Regions from separate parts of the Intrasporangium sp. Soil_C_50 genome, predicted to be linked through region 2. Evidence: riboswitches for the same ligand, from Rfam matches in the RefSeq annotation. Region 2 holds a riboswitch; each other region holds the start of a gene.
What was found. Region 2 has a riboswitch for S-adenosylmethionine ahead of metX (homoserine O-acetyltransferase MetX). Riboswitches for the same ligand answer to the same signal wherever they lie in the genome.

Region 1 (3,266 bases), on a different contig from region 2:
CCTCGCGGGGGCCGCTCACGTGGCTCGGGGCGTGGTTGAGCTCACCGACGACGACGTCGAAACCGCGGTCGCGCAGGCAATGGACGGCGTGGTCGAACCGACCCCGGAGGGCGTCGGACACGCCGGAGCTCGGCGACGTCACGCCGATCCGGTCGCCGGGGCACAGGGGAGCGGGGTAGCGGATCGGCATGGCCGACATGGTGCCAGCCGTGCCGACCCGCCACACCCGGGTTTCGGTCGTGTCAGGCCTTCGCGGCGGCGAAGCCCTGCTCGAGGTCGGCGACGATGTCGTCGATGTGCTCGATGCCGACCGAGAGGCGCACGAGTCCGGGCGTGACGCCCGCGGCGAGCCGGTCCGCGTCGGGCCCCTGGGAGTGCGTCGTCGACGCCGGGTGGATGACGAGCGAGCGGACGTCGCCGATGTTGGCGACGTGGCTGTGCAGCGTCAGTGCCTCGACGAACTTCCTGCCCGCCTCGAGGCCGCCCGCGATCTCGAACGACAGGACGGCGCCGGCTCCGCGAGGGGCGTACTTCCGGGCCGTCGCGTAGGAGGGGCTGTCGGGCAGCGATGCCCAGACGACCCGCTCCACCTGCTCGTGGCCCTGCAGGTACGCGGCCACCTTGGCGGCGTTCTCGAGGTGGCGTTCGATCCGCAGGGACAGCGTCTCGAGGCCCTGCGCGATGAGGAACGCGTTGAACGGTGCGGCAGAAGGACCGAGATCGCGCAACAGCTGGACCCGGGCCTTGAGGATGTAGGCGAGGTTGGCGCCGAGGGGGCTGCCGACGCCGAGGTCCCGCGCGAAGACGAGACCGTGGTAGCTCTCCTCCGGGGTGTTGTAGTTCGGGAACTTCTCGGGGTCCGAGGCGTAGTCGAACCGGCCCGCGTCGACGATGACGCCGGCGATCGACGTGCCGTGCCCGCCGAGGTACTTCGTCGCGGAGTGCACGACGACGTCGGCGCCCCACTCGATGGGCCGGATGACGTACGGCGTCGCGATGGTGTTGTCGACGACGAGCGGCACGCCGTTCTCGTGGGCCAGCGCCGCGACCGCCTCGATGTCGAGAACCTCGGCCTTGGGGTTGGCGATGGTCTCGCCGAAGAAGGCCTTGGTGTTGGGGCGCACGGCGGCGCGCCACGCGTCGATCGAGGTGGGGTCCTCGACGAAGCTCACCTCGATCCCGAGCTTGGGGAAGGTGAACTTCAGCAGGTTGACGGTTCCGCCGTAGAGGCTGGGTGACGCGACGATGTGGTCGCCGGCCTCGGCGACGTTGAGCAGTGCGAGGGTCGTGGCGGACTGGCCCGACGCGACGAGGAGCGCGCCGACGCCGCCCTCGAGCGCGGCGATGCGCTGTTCGACGACGTCGGTCGTCGGGTTCATGATCCGCGTGTAGATGTTGCCGAACTCCTTGAGCCCGAACAGATTTGCGGCGTGGTCCGTGTCGTTGAAGACGTAGCTCGTCGTCTGGTAGATCGGCAGGGCTCGCGCCCCGGTAGCGCTGTCGGCGGACTGCCCGGCGTGGATCTGCTGGGTCTCGAAGGACCACTTCGGCTCGGTCATCGGTCGTTCTCCTCGTTCGGTCGGTGACCGGGTGCCCCGTGGACGGGTCCGGCGCACCGACGGGTCGGTGCGGGAGAGGGAGTCTCCGCGCTTGCCCGCGCGCCGGCTGGCGACGACGGGCCAGGTCCTCACCCGGGGCACCCCGCCGCGGTGGGAGGGTTGCCGGCCAGCGAGCCGGGGCTTGACGCTGACACTCATGACCTAACGGCGAGTGTACGGACGCCTGTCCGCGACGTGGGAGCGCATGTCCTCATCGTGGACGCGTCGGCGTGGCCTGCCGCTGGAAGTGCGCCACGGCGGAGCCGGCGCGGCGACCGTGGTGTCGATCACTAGGACGTCCTACTAATCCGAACCGGCGAGTAGGATCGCCGCCGTGAGCACGAATGCCGAGTTCGACCTGTTCCGGACCAGCGAGGACCACGAGGCCCTGCGAGAGGCGATCCGGGCGATCGCCGAGGACAAGATCGCCCCGTACGCCGCCGCGGTCGACGAGGAGGCGCGCTACCCGCAGGAGGCGCACGACGCCCTCGTCGCGTCCGACTTCTTCGCCCCCCACGTGCCCGAGGAGTACGACGGCGTCGGCGCCGACGCGCTCGCCACGTGCATCGTCATCGAGGAGGTCGCTCGCGTCGACGCGTCGGCCTCGCTCATCCCGGCCGTCAACAAGCTCGGCTCGCTGCCGCTGATCCTCGACGGCAGTGACGACCTCAAGCAGCGGTACCTGCCGCCGCTCGCGCAGGGCAGGACGACGTTCTCCTACGGCCTGTCCGAGCGCGAGGCCGGGTCGGACACCGCGTCGATGAAGTGCCGTGCGCGCCAAGAGGGCGACGGCTGGGTGCTGAACGGCCAGAAGTCGTGGATCACGAACGCCGGTGTCTCCGAGTACTACACGGTGCTCGCCGTCACCGACCCTGACGGCCCGCGCGGCGGCAACGTCACGGCGTTCGTCGTCGAGAAGTCCGACGAGGGCTTCACGTTCGGTGAGAAGGAGCGCAAGCTCGGCATCAAGGGCAGCCCGACGCGCGAGCTGCACTTCGACAACGTCCGCATCCCGGGCGACCGGGTCGTCGGGCAGGTCGGCGACGGCCTCAAGATCGCGCTGCGCACGCTCGACCACACCCGCGTCACGATCGGCGCGCAGGCCGTCGGCATCGCCCAGGGTGCGCTCGACCAGGCCCTCGCGTACGTCAAGGAGCGCAAGCAGTTCGGCAAGCACATCGCCGACTTCCAGGGCATCCAGTTCATGCTCGCCGACATGGCGATGGAGCTCGAGGCCGCGCGCCAGATGGTCTACGTCGCCGCCGCGAAGAGCGAGCGCGGCGACAAGGACCTCTCCTTCTTCGGCGCGGCTGCCAAGTGCTTCGCCTCCGACGTCGCGATGAAGGTGACGACCGACGCCGTCCAGCTGCTCGGCGGCGCCGGCTACACGCGCGACTTCCCGCTCGAGCGGATGATGCGCGACGCCAAGATCACCCAGATCTACGAGGGCACCAACCAGGTCCAGCGCATCGTGATGGCAAGGCAGCTCCTGAAGTGGACGGACCGGCGTTAGCGCAGGTCAGCGGCATCGTACCGGCCGCTGAGGACGGAAAAGGATCCCGCTTGCGTCCCGGGGCGAGGTTGATCGGGGCATCGTTCGGCACTCATCAGAACGCGCTGTGTGACAGCTATGTGACAGACCGGCGGCCGCAGCATTCGCCGGGTGAG
Region 2 (3,266 bases):
GCATTCCTCGGCGGCTCGCTTGAGCGCCGCGCGTCCCTCCTTGGTGGCGACGTATCCGACGACGATGGCCACTTCCCGGACCTCCTTGGTACGGCAACAAACCGGTGGTCGCACCGTACCCGATATGGGTCGGCGCGGCACCGGCACGAGCGGACTGCCCCGCCGCCGGTCGTGACCGTGTCCGCGATCTGTCAGCGAGGGCGGCGCCGGGCGAGCGCCTCGCGGACGACCGAGCCCACCTGCGCCTCCTCGATGAGGAAGCCGTCGTGGCCGAAGGCCGAGCTGATCGACACGCGTGTCGCGCCGGGCAGCGCGGCGTGGAGCTCGTCGGACAGCCTCGGCGGGTAGAGACGGTCGGTGTCGACGGAGACGACGGTGCAGTCGGCCGTGACACGGGCCAGCGCCGCCTCGAGCCCGCCGCGGTCGCGGCCGACGTCGTGGGAGTTCATCGCCTCGGTGAGGACGACGTAGGAGTTGGCGTCGAAGCGGCGGGCGAGCTTGCCCGCGTGGTGGTCGAGGTAGGACTCGACGGCGAAGCGCCCTCTGCCGGCAGCACGCTCACCGACGCTGAAAGGGTCCTCGCCGAGCTGGGCCTCGCGACCGAACCGGTCGCCGAGCTCGGCCTCGGTGCGGTAGGTGACGTGCGCGATGCGACGCGCCAGGCCCAGGCCGGTGTCGGGGCGGTGCGCCGACTCGTAGTAGTCGCCGCCGGCGAAGTGCGGGTCGGTGCGGATCGCGAGCAGCTGCGGCTGGCACCACGCGATCTGGTCGGCGGTGGCGTAGGGCGTCGAGGCGAGCACGATGCAGCGCTCGACGGCGTCGGGGTGGCTGACCGCCCACTCGAGGGCGCGCATGCCACCCATCGAGCCGCCGATGACGGCGGCGACGCCGGTGATGCCGAGCCGCGAGAGCAGGACCCGCTCGGCGGCGACCTGGTCGCGCACCGTGACGTACGGGAAGCGGCTGCCCCACGGGCGCCCGTCGGGGGCCGGGCTCGCCGGCCCGGTCGTGCCCTGGCAGCCACCGAGGACGTTGGCGGCGACGACGAACCACTCGTCGGGGTCGACCGCCTGGCCGGGCCCGATGAGGCTGTTCCACCAGCCCGGCGACGGATGACCCTCACCGGCCTCGCCGACGACGTGGCTGTCGCCGGTCAGGGCGTGCTCGACCAGGACGACGTTGTCGCGGGCCTCGTTGAGCCGGCCCCACGTCTCGTAGGCCACGCGGACGCCGGGCAGCACTCCCCCGCGCTCGAGCTCGAGGTCACCGAGGTCGGCGAACCGGCGCCCGCCGACCGGGTCGCCGTCACGCCACACGCCGTCCCCGCGGCGGGCGTCCGTACGCTCGTCCGTTCCGTCGGGAGCCTGGGGGCGATGGACCGGGCGGCGCGTGACCTGGCCGGGACGGTGGGTCACAGTCATGCGGAGTGCTCCTCGGATGTTCGCGCTTGCCGCAGTCCGTACCGGTGCGGCCTGGTCCTCACCCGGGGCACCCCACCGCGAAGGAGGGTTGCCGGCCAGCGAGCCGGGGCTTGTCGCTGGCGCTCATGACCTGCTCCCAACCATACGCGACGGGGGGTTCGGCCACCGCGAGCCGGTCCAGCCCGTGGACCGGACCGGACGACCGGGTCAGGCGCACCGCGGCGGGCGGATGCCGCGCTCGAGCACCGCCCGGACGAGCGTCGCCAGACCGTGTCCCGGATCGGCGAGCAGGGCACGGTCGGCCGCGAACGACGCATGGGCGCCGACGCCGAGCCACCAGCCGTACGCGGCGGTCGCCGCGAGGACCGGCGCCGCGCAAGGCCCGGGCGTGGCCCGGCACAGCTGTTCGACGCGTGCCAGGACGAGCCGCTCGGTCTGGGCCTCGGTGTCGGCGTCCGTTCCGGGGTCGCCGTGGGTGTCGATCGCTCGAGCGAGGCGGGTGGCCAGCTCCTCGGCCACGTGGTCACCAGGGAAGCCCGGGCAGAGCCACGAGACGACGAGGTCGCGCACGGGCGTGTCGACGAGTGACCCGACGAGCGCTGCGACGGTCCGGGGTGACGGGTCGACGTCCAGCCCGTCACGCACGAGCCGCACCCAGGCCCCGAGGGCCTCGTCGACGAGCTCACCGCGCGCCCGACCGTCGGCGGTCGTGCCGCCCTCGCCGGTTCGGTCGAGCTCGCGCACCCACTCCTCGACCGCGAGCAGCCGCGCGTCGTGGTGAGGGTCCTCAGGCGGGAGGGGCTCGACGAGCCGGGCCAGCTCCTCGCGGCTGCCGAGGACGGCGGTCCCCATCGCGACGTACTCGGCGACGGCAGGGACGTCGGCCGGCTCGGGCATCGGCCGCCCCGGCGACGGGCAGCAGTCGCAGTCGAGGCCGAACCAGCGCCCGTCGCGCACGACCAGCCGCTCGCCGACCGTCACCCCTTCCTCGTCGAAACCATCGCGCAGCGCGTCGAGCAGCGGCACCGGATCGCCCCTCTCGTCCGGGCCGCCGGCGAAGCCGACGAGGACGACACGGCTCGGACGCTCCTGCACGAGGGTCGGCACGCTCTGCTCGGCCGCGCGTGCGGCGCCGGCCGGACCGACGAGGTCGAGCCGGGCCACCAGCCCGAGGCGCACCTCGTGGAAGCAGACGACGACGACGCTGCGTTCGGGCCGGAAGCCGAGGTGGAAGGGCAGGACCGTCAGCAGCTCGGCCGGTCCGGACAGGGAGATCTTCGGCATGCCCGAAGGCTCCCCCGGGCCGGGCCGGAGCGGCAGCCCGGTGCGATCCGGCTGTGGACGCGTGCCCCTCGGCGCGAGGGGGTGTGGACGACCGCGACTCAGCGCTCGAGCCGCTTGCGGACCGACTCGAGCACGTAGTCGGTCGCTGCCTGCCGCGCGCCCTCGGGCAGGCGAACCCGCTCGGTGCGTCCGGCGCCCGACGACGGCGCCTCGGCGGACGGCCGCGGGCTCGTGGGAGCGCCCGGCAGGCCGCCGAGGCGCCCACGGGCGGCACCCGTGGCGTCGCGGTCGCGGCGTCGGCCGTCGGTGACCTCGCCGGCCCACAGTCGGGCCCGCGCGTCGGCAGCAGTGCCGAGCGTGGTGCCCGACGCCTGACCCGGCGTCGGCCCCGAAGGAGGCGGCGTGGACGTCGGCGCGGCCTGCCCGGGCACGGTCTGCCCGGCGGCACCTCCCCGTCGGCCGCCGGGGTGCAGGCCCTGGCCGATCTCCCATGCGATGAAGCGGTCGGTCTCCTCGAAGAACGCCCGCACGACCCAGGTCAGCACGACGGCGTCGTCGACC
Region 3 (3,266 bases), on a different contig from region 2:
AGCGTGCCGGTGAAGCGCGGGAGGGCGTCGTCGGCACGCTCGTCCTGTCGCGCTTCCCCCTGACCGAGCTCGACGACGGGGTCGGGCCGGACGGTGACAGCCTCCAGCCGGTCGTCGACGTCACGACGCCCGTCGGGAGGGTGGAGCTGCGGGCCGTGCACCCGCCGCCGCCCTTGCACTACCAGACGGACCGGTGGCACGCGGGCCTGACGTCGCTGACCACGTGGGTGCGTCAGCAGCCGACGACCGAGCCGCTCGTGCTCGCCGGTGACTTCAACGCCTCGTCCGGTCACCCGGTGTTCCGCCGGCTCGCCCAGGGGCTCGTCGACGCCCAGGTGGCGGCCGGCAACGGCTGGGTGCGCACCTGGCCGTTCGAGGGGCACCGCATCCCGCCCTACGTCGCGCTCGACCACCAGCTGAGCCGGGGCCTGGTCCTCGTCGACGCCGGCCAGGTCGCGTTCAACCGCACCGACCACGCCGCGGTCTGGGCGTCGTACTCGCTGTCGGCCAAGCGCTGATCCCCCGGGCCGAGGGTCAGCCGAGGGTCAGCCGAGGGTCACCAGGGGCGCTCGACCTCGACGTCGCGCGGGTCGGCGCCCTCGACGGTCCAACCGGCGGCCGTGCGGGTCCACGTCCGTGACGGCCCCTCGGCGACGAGGCCGGCGACCGCGTCGACGAGGCGCTCAACGCCCGCGGCGGTGCTGCCGAGGCCGACGCTGGCACGCACGGCCGTCTCGGGCCGCTCGCCCCACGGGTCCTCGAGCAGCTCGTCGACGAGCAGGTGGGCGCAGAACTTGCCGTCGCGCACGCCGATGCCGTGCTCGACCGAGAGCACCTGCGACACGAGCGCCGGGTCGAAGCCGGCCACCGTGAAGGCGACGACGCCGACGCGGTCGTGGTCGTCACCGAAGAGCGACAGGACGTCGACACCGGGCACGGCCTCCAACCCGGTGCGCAGCCGCTCGAGCAGGGCCTCCTCGTGGGCCTCGATGGCCGCGCGATGGCGCTCGATCGTCGCGCAGGCGGCGGCAAGGGCGATGGCGCCGACGACGTTCGGGCTGCCGCCCTCGTGGCGTGCCGGGCCGGTGACCCAGACGGTGCCGGTCTCGGTGACCGATGCCGTGGCGCCACCCCCGGGCAGGTACGGGGCGCCGGCGTCGAGCCAGTCGCGGCGCCCGGCGAGCACGCCGGTGCCGAACGGGGCGTAGGTCTTGTGGCCGGAGAAGGCGACCCAGTCGGCGTCCCAGGCCGCGAGGTCGATGCGGCGGTGAGCCGACAGCTGTGCGGCGTCGACCGCGATGCGGGCGCCGTGCTCGTGGGCGAGGCGGGCGAACCGCTCGACCGGCCACACCTCGCCGGTGACGTTCGAGGCGGCCGTCAGCACGACGAGCCGGTGCTTGCCGGGGTGCTCGGCGAGGGCCTCGTCGAGCAGGTCGAGGGCGTCGTCGGTGCCCTGCGGGATCGGCAGGCGCACGGTGCGCGAGCGGCCCCACGGCAGCAGCGTCGAGTGGTGCTCGCTGCCGAAGACGAAGACGACCGCGCGGCTCGGCAGCGCGTGCGCCAGGACCGACCACGAGTCGGTCGTCGTGCGGGTGAAGACGACCTCGTCGTCCTCGCGCGCCCCGACGAAACGGGCCACCTCGTCGCGGGCCTGCTCGTACCAGGCGCTCGTCAGGCGCGAGGCGTACCCGGCGCCGCGGTGCACCGACGAGTACGTCTCGAGGGCGCGGTCGACGGCGTCCTTGACGGTCTGCAGCGCCGGCGTCGACGCGGCATGGTCGAGGTTGGCGTAGGCCACCTCGCCGGCGGTGGTCGGCACGCGCAGACCGGCACCGACGACGCGGGGAAGGGCCTCGGCGTCGGCGACGACGCGGAGCGCGCGGGTGCGCACGACGGGGGCGGGTCCGCCGCCACAGAGGGTCGTGGTGCTGGGAAGGGCCGACATGGCAGTGCTCCTCGTGGGTACTGGGACCCACCCGGTGCAGGTCCGCGCTTGCCGACCTCGTCGAAACCAGCCGAGGGCGGCCTGGTCGTCACCCGGAGCACCCCACCGCGGAGGAGGGTTGCTGGCCAGCGAGCCGGGGCTTGTCGCTGACACTCTTGACCTGGCGTCGACGATAGGTGCGCGGCCGCGCGGATGTCCACCTCGCGATCGACGCGTGTCGCCATCCGAGACGGGGTGGGCTCGCGGCCGGCGTCAGCGTCCGCGGCGACCCCCACGGCCCCGGCTCCGGCGGGCGCGCAGGACCTCGCCGACCTCCGCGACGAGCGTCCGCCCGGGCTTGTCGTTCATCGAGCGCCAGGCAGCGACGCCGGCCGTCCCCATCCCGAGTCCCGCGACGAGGTAGGCGGCCGTGGTCCCGGCGTAGGTCAGCGACACCGGCCCGAGGTCCACGGTGCGAGGCAGAGGGAGCAGCGCCTCCGCACCGGCGGCCAGCAGTGGGGCGACGGCGAGCACCAGCACGAGCACGACGCGGTTCAGCGACTGGACGAGGGCGAAGGTGCGGCCCCTGACCTCGTCCTCGACGGTGAGCCCGAGGAGGGTGTATCCGACGACCCAGGCGACGCCGATGACGGCGCCGAGAAGGGTGGCGACGGGCAGCGCGACGAGCAGCACCGGGACCAGGGCGAGGACGAGCAGGAGCAGTCCGGCGCCCACCAGGGCGGCGCCGAAGGCGCGCGGCCGGGAGAACCCGGCGAGCACCCGCGGACCGCCGACGATCCCGGCCGCCATGCCGGTGAAGACGGCGACGAAGAGCAGGCCGTAGCCGGGTGCGCCCGCCCCCATGTCCTGGGCGAAGCGCGTCGCCAGGCCGACCACGAGCCCACCGGCGCCGAAGGCGCCGAGCATGCCGCCGACGAGGCCCCGGACGAAGGGGCGCCGCCTGACCACGAGCAGGCCGTCGGCGACGGTCCGGACGACCGACTGGCCCGCGAGCCTCTCGGCCGCCGGACGGACAGGGAAGGTGAGCCGCCAGATGATCACGGCGCTGAGCAGGAAGGTCGCGGCGTTGGCGTACAGCGCGACGAAGATGCCCTCGGCGTCGAGGCCGGGCAGGACGGCGTGCAGCGGAGCGCCGAGCAGGGACAGGCCCGAGAAGGCGAGGGCGGCCAGGGGCGCCGTCCCGTAGCTGCCGACCAGACCCAGCTGGTTCGCCAGCTCCAGCCGCTCCGCCGGCACGAGGTTGGGCACGGTGGCGTCCTTGGCCGGGTTCCAGAAGAGGGAGACGCACTCGATGAGCACGATGGCGACGTACATCCACCAC

Region 1: another riboswitch for S-adenosylmethionine. It lies ahead of AC3A5R_RS19325 (bifunctional o-acetylhomoserine/o-acetylserine sulfhydrylase); the one in region 2 lies ahead of metX (homoserine O-acetyltransferase MetX).
Region 3: another riboswitch for S-adenosylmethionine. It lies ahead of AC3A5R_RS01355 (aminotransferase class V-fold PLP-dependent enzyme); the one in region 2 lies ahead of metX (homoserine O-acetyltransferase MetX).

Annotation. Positions count from the first base shown of each region.
Region 1 is NZ_JBDGKB010000013.1:56,240-59,505, forward strand. Features, by position in the region: gene AC3A5R_RS19320 (LD-carboxypeptidase) at 1-190, opposite strand, end outside; gene AC3A5R_RS19325 (bifunctional o-acetylhomoserine/o-acetylserine sulfhydrylase) at 243-1,559, opposite strand; SAM riboswitch class IV at 1,642-1,761, opposite strand; gene AC3A5R_RS19330 (acyl-CoA dehydrogenase family protein) at 1,933-3,111, shown strand.
Region 2 is NZ_JBDGKB010000009.1:49,125-52,390, reverse strand. Features, by position in the region: gene AC3A5R_RS16780 (universal stress protein) at 1-72, opposite strand, end outside; gene metX (homoserine O-acetyltransferase MetX) at 192-1,421, opposite strand; SAM riboswitch class IV at 1,439-1,552, opposite strand; gene AC3A5R_RS16770 (DUF4192 domain-containing protein) at 1,629-2,705, opposite strand; gene AC3A5R_RS16765 (YkvA family protein) at 2,804-3,266, opposite strand, start outside.
Region 3 is NZ_JBDGKB010000001.1:277,110-280,375, reverse strand. Features, by position in the region: gene AC3A5R_RS01360 (endonuclease/exonuclease/phosphatase family protein) at 1-518, shown strand, start outside; gene AC3A5R_RS01355 (aminotransferase class V-fold PLP-dependent enzyme) at 557-1,945, opposite strand; SAM riboswitch class IV at 1,985-2,106, opposite strand; gene AC3A5R_RS01350 (MFS transporter) at 2,198-3,266, opposite strand, start outside.